2 regions of the Alishewanella sp. SMS8 genome follow, and region 1 is predicted to be linked to the other one. Evidence: predicted binding sites of a transcription regulator. Region 1 holds the regulator's gene; the other holds the start of a gene.
What was found. The regulator NrdR, encoded in region 1, represses ribonucleotide reductase genes. The targets are predictions, from matches to a motif close to AAACACNANATNTNGTGTTT.
Positions count from the first base shown of each region.

Region 2: the regulator NrdR is predicted to act here: its motif matches at 1,804-1,823, upstream of nrdA (class 1a ribonucleoside-diphosphate reductase subunit alpha).

Region 1 covers NZ_JAPJEA010000001.1:629,979-634,412, reverse strand. The annotation lists gene dinB (DNA polymerase IV) at 1-1,055, opposite strand, end outside; gene glyA (serine hydroxymethyltransferase) at 1,292-2,545, shown strand; gene nrdR (transcriptional regulator NrdR) at 2,639-3,091, shown strand; gene ribD (bifunctional diaminohydroxyphosphoribosylaminopyrimidine deaminase/5-amino-6-(5-phosphoribosylamino)uracil reductase RibD) at 3,094-4,251, shown strand; gene ORJ01_RS02800 (riboflavin synthase) at 4,253-4,434, shown strand, end outside.
Region 2 covers NZ_JAPJEA010000006.1:13,677-18,110, forward strand. The annotation lists gene gyrA (DNA gyrase subunit A) at 1-664, opposite strand, end outside; gene ubiG (bifunctional 2-polyprenyl-6-hydroxyphenol methylase/3-demethylubiquinol 3-O-methyltransferase UbiG) at 853-1,563, shown strand; gene nrdA (class 1a ribonucleoside-diphosphate reductase subunit alpha) at 1,908-4,199, shown strand; gene nrdB (class Ia ribonucleoside-diphosphate reductase subunit beta) at 4,306-4,434, shown strand, end outside.

The DNA.
Region 1 (4,434 bases):
TCATGACAAGCCGATTTAAAGCCCAGTTGTATGCCAATTAAGCGCACGCTGTGTTCTTGCCTGCGTTGCCAAGCCTGCGCTAATAGTTGTGCCAATAAGCGCGGATCTAAACGATGACATTGGGTTTCTACTGTCGTTTGCCGAAAATCACTGAATTTTAATTTCACGCCAATTTTTTGTAGTAATGCCGCTTTACCGCTTTGCGCTAAACGCTGCTCTAAGGTGGGTAATAACTGTAGCATTTCTTGTTCGGCTTGCTCTAAGTCCGCGATGTCGTTCGGCAATGTCTGTTCTACACCGATCGATTTACGTTCACGATCTTGCCGGACCGGGCGTTCATCAATACCTTGGCTGCGTTTAATTAACGTAGCGGCGAAGCTGCCAAAATGCCGAGATAACAAGGCAAGTCGCTCTGTACTGATCTCTTCACCTGGCTGACAAATATCACGGCAAAAATGAAATCCGAGCTTGGCAAGTTTGTCTGCGGTTTTTACCCCAACACCAGGGATTTTGCGCAGGGCGAGTTGCAGAACAAAATCGTTGATGGCCTCGGGTGGGATCACAAATAAACCATCGGGTTTTTGTTCATCACTGGCGATTTTGGCGAGAAATTTATTGGGCGCTACCCCAGCAGAAACGGTTAAACCGGTTTCTGCTAACACCGTGCGGCGAATATCCGCAGCAATCAGCGTGGCGCTGGCTTTAAATTGCTTACAATCGGTGACATCTAAATAGGCTTCATCTAAAGAAAGTGGTTCGACGTGCTCGGTATAACGGCGAAATATGCTTTGGATCTGTTGGCTAACGGCTTTGTATTTATCCATGCTCCCACGCATTAAGGTTAGATGCGGGCAACGCTTTAAGGCTTCATGTGTCGGCATGGCGGAGCGCACACCAAAAGCCCGAGCCGGATAATTGCAGGTGGCAATCACGCCGCGTTCAGATCGACTACCGCCAATAGCTAACGGAATATGCCGCAGGGCAGGGTTGTCGCGCATTTCAACCGCGGCAAAGAAGCAATCCATGTCTAAATGGATAATTTTTCGATGCGACATAATCCTGCTGTAAATAGCGCTGTATGAATAACCAGTAATTTACGCCCCTTGTAACACGTTGTAAAGCAAGTGGCAGTATTTCTGCACAGCCAGTAAGATTTTTTTAGACTTCATTTCATTTAGCTGTCTGGATGTCTGTTTTTTCAGTGCAAGAATTAAAAAATAAGAGTAGAATAACCAACAATTTTTAGACTGTTGTCAATCGATCAGCGTGGTAGCCGCGCGCAGGAGAAAGCATGTTAAAGCGTGAAATGAATATTGCAGATTTCGATCCGGAATTATGGCAATCCATGGTACAAGAAACTGAACGTCAAGAAGCCCATATCGAGCTTATCGCTTCAGAAAACTATGCCAGCCCTCGGGTATTGCAGGCGCAAGGTTCACAGTTAACGAATAAATATGCCGAAGGTTATCCGCATAAGCGTTACTACGGTGGTTGTGAATATGTTGATTTAGCCGAAGATTTAGCCATTGCACGTGCCAAAGAATTGTTTGGTGCTGACTACGCTAACGTACAGCCACACTCTGGCTCACAAGCTAACTCAGCGGTATTTTTAGCGTTATTAAACGCTGGCGATACCATTTTAGGTATGAGCTTAGCGCATGGCGGTCACTTAACGCACGGTGCGAGTGTCAGCTCATCCGGTAAACTTTATCATGCTGTGCAATATGGCCTACATCCCGAAACCGGCGTGATTGATTATGATCAAGCCGAAGCCTTAGCGCTAGAACACAAACCTAAGCTGATTATTGCTGGTTTCTCTGCTTATTCCGGTATTGTTGATTGGCAGCGTTTCCGTGATATCGCGGATAAAGTCGGTGCATACTTACTGGTTGATATGGCGCACGTTGCCGGTTTAGTGGCGGCGGGTTTATATCCAAACCCCGTACCTATTGCTGATGTCGTGACAACGACAACGCACAAAACCTTAGCCGGTCCACGTGGTGGTTTAATTTTGGCGCGTAAAAACGAAGCCATTGAGAAAAAGTTAAACTCAGCGGTGTTCCCAGGCGGCCAAGGCGGCCCTTTAATGCACGTTATTGCGGCAAAAGCAGTAGCCTTTAAAGAAGCCTTACAGCCTGAATTTAAAGTGTATCAGCAACAAGTGTTACTAAATGCCAAAGCCATGTGTGCTGAGATGATCTCTCGCGGTTATAAAGTGGTATCAGGCGGTACGGAAAACCACCTGTTCTTGATGGATCTCATCGACAAAGATATTACCGGTAAAGAAGCGGATGCGTGGTTAGGTTTAGCGCACATTACCGTTAATAAAAACTCAGTGCCTAACGACCCACGTTCACCTTTTGTGACCAGTGGCTTACGAATTGGTACTCCGGCTATTACCCGTCGTGGCTTTAAAGAAGCTGAAGCACGTTTAGTCGCCACACTGATTTGTGAAGTGTTAGACAGCCGTGGTGATGAAGCGGTTATTGCATCCGTTAGAGCCCGTGTTTCTGAGGTATGTAGCCGTTTCCCAGTTTATGCGTAAACTAAAATAACATGTTATGATGGCCGCAATTGCGGCCATTATTTTATCCGGCCATCTCAAAAAGTCCCGATAGGGTGATATAGAGAGCTCAGCATGTTTTGTCCCTTTTGTAACGCGGATGACACCAAAGTCATTGATTCTCGTTTAGTCGCCGACGGTCATCAAGTGCGCCGGCGTCGTGAATGTCTAGCTTGCCATGAACGTTTTACGACCTTTGAAGCTGCCGAACTGGTAATGCCACGCATTATTAAGCGTGATGGTTCGCGTGAACCTTTTAACGAAGATAAATTACGCAATGGCTTATTGCGTTCGTTAGAAAAACGCCCGGTATCTACCGAAGAAATCGAACAGCTGATCCATAAAATTAAATCGCAATTACGTGCAACGGGCGAACGTGAAGTCGGTAGTCATTTGCTGGGTAATTTAATTATGGATGAGTTAGTTAAAGTCGATAAAGTGGCCTATGTGCGCTTTGCTTCCGTGTATCGCTCATTCAAAGATATTCGTGAGTTTGGCGAGGAAATTGCCCGCTTGGGAGAGAAGTAACGGTGTCCTTTTCAGAAGCCGATCATCAGTATATGACGCTGGCGTTAAGCTTAGCTGCGGCTGGGCGTTTCACCACCGATCCTAATCCTAATGTGGGTGCGGTGTTGGTGAAAAACGCTCAGGTTATAGGGCAAGGCTATCATCGACAAGCGGGGCAGGGCCATGCCGAAGTGTATGCTTTACAACAAGCCGGCTCTGCGGCAGCAGGCGCGACTTGTTATGTCACGTTAGAGCCTTGTGCGCATTATGGTCGCACCCCGCCTTGTGCCGAAGCGTTAGTGAAAGCTGGGGTCAGTCGCGTGGTGATTGCCATGTTAGATCCGAATCCACTGGTGGCAGGCAAAGGCGTCGCTATCCTCGAAAGCGCAGGGATCAGCGTGCAGCATGGTTTGCTTACGAACGCCGCCCGGGCGCTCAATCCGGGTTTTCTCAGTCGGATGGAACGTCAACGACCTTATGTCTGGCTCAAAATGGCCGCCAGTTTAGATGGTCGCACCGCGCTAGCTAATGGCGTAAGTCAGTGGTTAACCGGGGAGGTTGCGCGTGATGATGTGCAGCAGTTTCGAGCGCAGAGCAGCGCGATTTTATCAACGGCGAGCACGGTATTAGCCGACAATGCACGCTTAACCGTGCGACAAACCGCCAGCGAGGCCATTAGCTGTTTAGCCGATGGTAGCCTTCGCCAGCCACTGCGTGTCATTTTGGATCGGCAACAGCGTTTAACGGGGACTGAAGCCTTGTTTAGCCAAGGTGGCGCGGTGTTAATTTGCTATGACGGCAGACAAGCGGCAAAACAACTTAGCGCCAGTGCGGTTGCGGTAACGCAATGGCCTGTTGCATTGTTGCCATCAGGCCAATTCGATTTATCGGCTTTGCTTAAAGTGTTACATCAGCAGCAGATCAACAGTGTTTGGACGGAAGCTGGCAGCACCCTAGCCGGGGCCTTATTGCAGCACGGTTTAGTCGATGAATTGATCTTGTATCAAGCGCCACTCCTGTTGGGTGACTGTGCTCAACCCTTAGCGAAATTGGGCGATTTCCAACAATTAACCGCAGTACCGCATTTAACACTGCTGGATGTACACCAACTCGGCAACGATATTCGAATTCGGGCGAAGCCCACTACAGCAACTGTTGCCAACCCAACAAAAGAGAGCTGATATGTTTACCGGTATTATTGCTGCCACAGGTCACATTAGCCACTTAACCGCTAAAGGCGGCGATTTAGAAGTGCAGATCCACAGTGAGCAGTTAGATTTTAGCGATGTGCAGTTAGGGGACAGTATTGCCAGCAATGGGGTCTGTCTTACCGTTACCAAATTGCTAGCCCAAGGTTTTGTCGC
Region 2 (4,434 bases), on a different contig from region 1:
TCGCAGACGTTGGGAAATCGGGACCGGGGATATATTGCATTAATTCATGCAATTCGATATCTGGGTTCGCAATTAACGCTAAACAGCCATCGATCACTTCGGTTAAGTTGTGTGGCGGGATATTAGTTGCCATACCCACAGCAATACCCGAAGAGCCGTTGATCAATAGATTAGGCACTTTGGTTGGCATAACCGCAGGGATCATTTCGGTGCCGTCATAGTTTGGCACGAAGTCTACGGTTTCTTTATCAAGGTCAGCCAGCAATTCGTGTGCAATACGCGCCATGCGAACTTCGGTGTAACGCATCGCCGCTGCAGAATCGCCGTCGATGGAACCAAAGTTACCCTGACCATCTACTAACATATAACGTAACGAGAATGGCTGAGCCATCCGGACGATCGTGTCGTATACCGCACTATCACCGTGTGGGTGATATTTACCGATAACATCGCCGACAACACGCGCCGATTTTTTATAGGCTTTGTTCCAATCGTTGCCCAATTCCTTCATTGCGAATAACACACGACGGTGTACTGGCTTCAAACCGTCCCGCACATCGGGTAAGGCGCGGCCTACAATGACGCTCATCGCGTAATCGAGGTAAGAATTTTTTAATTCTTCTTCGATATTAATCGGGACTATTTCTTTGGCCAGATCTGTCATAAAACGTTATTTTCCCTTAAATCAAATAGATAACTCGCTTTTTTTGATCTTCTACAGCGCGAGACAACGCGGGATTCTACCACAGAATCAGCGCCTTGCCATGCCTGTTTATGCCTTGTATAAAGATTGCTGTCTTTGCCATAACAGATCAAGGCCTTATAATGACAAAAAACAACAAGGTTAGCATTATGACAACGCATACTAATGTCGATCCCGCAGAGATCGCGAAATTCAATGATATCGCTGCCCGCTGGTGGGATCCAGAAGGTGAATTTAAGCCTTTACATCTGTTAAACCCGACGCGTTTAGGCTTTATTTGCGATCAAGTCGGTGGCATTTTTGAAACGACAACACTTGATGTGGGCTGTGGCGGCGGTATTTTAGCGGAAAGCATGGCACGGGCCGGTGCTAACGTCACCGCAATTGATATGGCCAGCGAAAGTTTAAATGTGGCGCGTTTGCATGCTTTAGACAGCGCTCTGACGATTGATTATCAACAAAGCACGGCCGAAGCGTTTGCCGCAATGCACCCCGCTAAGTTTGATTTAGTCACTTGCATGGAAATGTTAGAGCATGTGCCTGAGCCCGCTTCAGTGGTTCAAGCCTGTGCCGATTTAGCTGCGCCTGGCGCCACTTTGATTTTTTCGACGATTAATAAAACGCCAAAAGCCTATTTAATGGCTATTTTAGGTGCAGAGCATTTATTACGGATCGTGCCTAAAGGGACGCATCAGTTTGATAAATTTATTCGCCCCTCTACACTAATGCGCTTTATCGAAGCGGCCGGCTTAGAGGTCGTGGATGCGACCGGTTTACACTTTAATCCGGTTTATAACAGCTTTAAAATTGGCCCTGGATTAGACGTTAATTATTTTGTGGTGGCACGCAAACCCGCATAAGACAGCTAGCCGCCTAAACTAGGCGGCTTAATAACTAGATAAACTTAAAACGCTGCTTATTAGAACAAATGATTTTTTTACGCATTTTTAGCATAAAACACTTGCCTAAAATGCGTGATACCCGGCACACTGACTATCAGGTTAGCAGCTACTTACTAGATTAAACATTCCGAAATTTTGCCGCATTTCCTCTCTTGCAAAAATCATTAATCCACTCTATCTTGTGATCGAATTTAGAAATACACCCATATGTTGTGTAATACAGCAGCAACATGGGTTTATTTTATCGCCGTGTTTTGCACACGCATCCCTTTATGATTAAAAAGAAACGGAATACTTCAGCAATGACTCAAACTCTTTTTGTGACCAAGCGCGATGGCCGCCGTGAACCCCTCGATTTAGATAAAATCCACCGAGTTATCACTTGGGCAGCCGAAGGTTTAGCTAACGTGTCGGTATCACAGGTAGAATTGAAATCGCATATCCAGTTTTATGATGGCATTAAATCTTCAGACATTCATGAAACCATTATTAAAGCAGCGGCTGACTTAATTTCGAAAGACACCCCTGATTATCAATATATGGCGGCGCGTTTAGCCGTGTTTCATCTGCGTAAAAAAGCTTACGGTCAATTTGAGCCACCTCATCTTTATAAGCATGTGGTTAAGATGGTGGAAGCTAAACGTTATGATGCGCATATCCTGGCCGATTACAGCGAAGCAGAATTAGATCAACTGAATAGCTTTATTGATCACGGTCGTGATTTGAACTTCAGTTATGCTGCGGTGAAGCAATTAGAAGGTAAATATCTGGTGCAAAACCGGGTTACCGGTGAAATTTATGAAAGTGCGCAGTTTTTATATATTTTAGTCGCGGCCTGCTTGTTTGCGAATTATCCGAAGAGCCAACGCTTGGATTTTATTCGCCGTTTCTATGACGCCACTTCGTTATTTAAAATTTCATTACCCACACCCATCATGTCTGGTGTGCGTACCCCAACCCGTCAATTTAGCTCATGCGTGTTAATTGAATGTGGCGATAGCTTAGACTCAATTAATGCAACTTCAAGCGCTATCGTCAAATACGTGAGTCAGCGCGCGGGTATCGGTATTAACGCCGGACGTATTCGCGCCTTAGGCAGTGCTATTCGTAATGGTGAAGCCTTTCATACTGGCTGTATCCCGTTTTATAAGCATTTTCAAACCGCGGTTAAAAGCTGTTCACAAGGGGGGGTGCGTGGTGGCGCGGCAACCTTATTCTACCCGCTTTGGCATTTAGAAGTAGAATCATTGCTTGTTCTGAAAAACAACCGTGGTGTAGAAGAAAACCGCGTGCGTCATTTAGATTACGGTGTGCAGTTCAACCGCTTAATGTATACCCGTTTAATCAAAGACGACTACATCACCCTGTTTAGCCCATCTGATGTGCCAGGCTTGTATGACGCTTTCTTTGAAGATCAAGAGCAGTTTGATGCTTTATATGTGAAATACGAAGCCGACAGCAAAATTCGCAAAAAACGGATTAAAGCCATTGAACTATTCACCTTGTTCATGCAAGAGCGTGCCAGTACCGGGCGTATCTACTTACAGAACGTCGATCACTGTAATACTCATAGCCCGTTTAATCCTAAGCTTGCGCCAGTGCGTCAAAGTAATCTCTGTTTAGAAATTGCCTTACCTACTAAGCCACTTGAGCATGTAAACGATCCTAATGGGGAAATTGCCCTGTGCACCTTATCTGCATTTAACCTAGGGGCCATTACTGATTTATCTGAATTAGAAGAGTTGGCTGACCTAGCCGTACGTTCATTAGATAGTTTGTTAGATTATCAAGACTACCCTATCCCAGCGGCTTACTCGGCATCGATTGCCCGTCGTACTCTGGGTGTCGGTGTGATCAACTATGCCTATTATCTGGCAAAAAATGGCGTGAAATACTCTGACGGTTCCGCTAACGGTTTAACGCACCGGACCTTTGAAGCGATTCAATTTTACCTATTAAAAGCGTCAATGAAACTAGCGCAAGAGCGTGGTCCTTGTCCTAAGTTTAACGAGACCACTTATGCGCAAGGTATTTTACCAATTGATACCTATAAAAAAGATTTAGATAAAGTTTGCCAAGAACCCTTACATCTAGATTGGGAAACGCTGCGTAAAGATATTCAACAATATGGTTTACGTAACTCTACTTTATCGGCCTTAATGCCGTCAGAGACCTCTTCGCAGATCTCTAACGCCACCAATGGTATCGAGCCACCACGTGGCCATATCAGTGTGAAAGCCAGCAAAGACGGTATTTTAAAACAAGTTGTTCCAGAATATGAACGCTTAAAAGATCAGTACGAATTGCTTTGGGATATTCCGACTAACGATGGTTACTTAGCCTTAGTCGCGATCATGCAGAAGTTTATCGACCAAACCATTTCGGCGAACACCAACTATGATCCCGCTAAGTTTGTTGGCGGTAAAGTACCGATGAAAGTCTTACTGAAAGATCTGCTTAACGCCTACAAACTTGGGGTTAAAACCATGTACTACCACAATACTCGTGATGGTGCAGCAGACTTACAAGATGATATTAAAGCGGCCGCAGCAGAAGAAGATGATGGTTGTGCCGGCGGTGCTTGTAAAATTTAGTCAGTGTGGTGCTAGCCTGCTTGGCTAGCACCATAAATACAATCGTTTAGGGTGCTGTTTAACCCAATGATGTTTATCACTTTGTTTCTCAGGATTAGTAACTAACATGGCGTATACGACTTTTAACCGCAACATGAACGACCAAATGAAAGAACCGATGTTCTTTGGTAATTCTGTCAATGTTTCACGGTATGACCAGCAAAAGTATCCTATTTTTGAAAAGCTGATTGAAAAA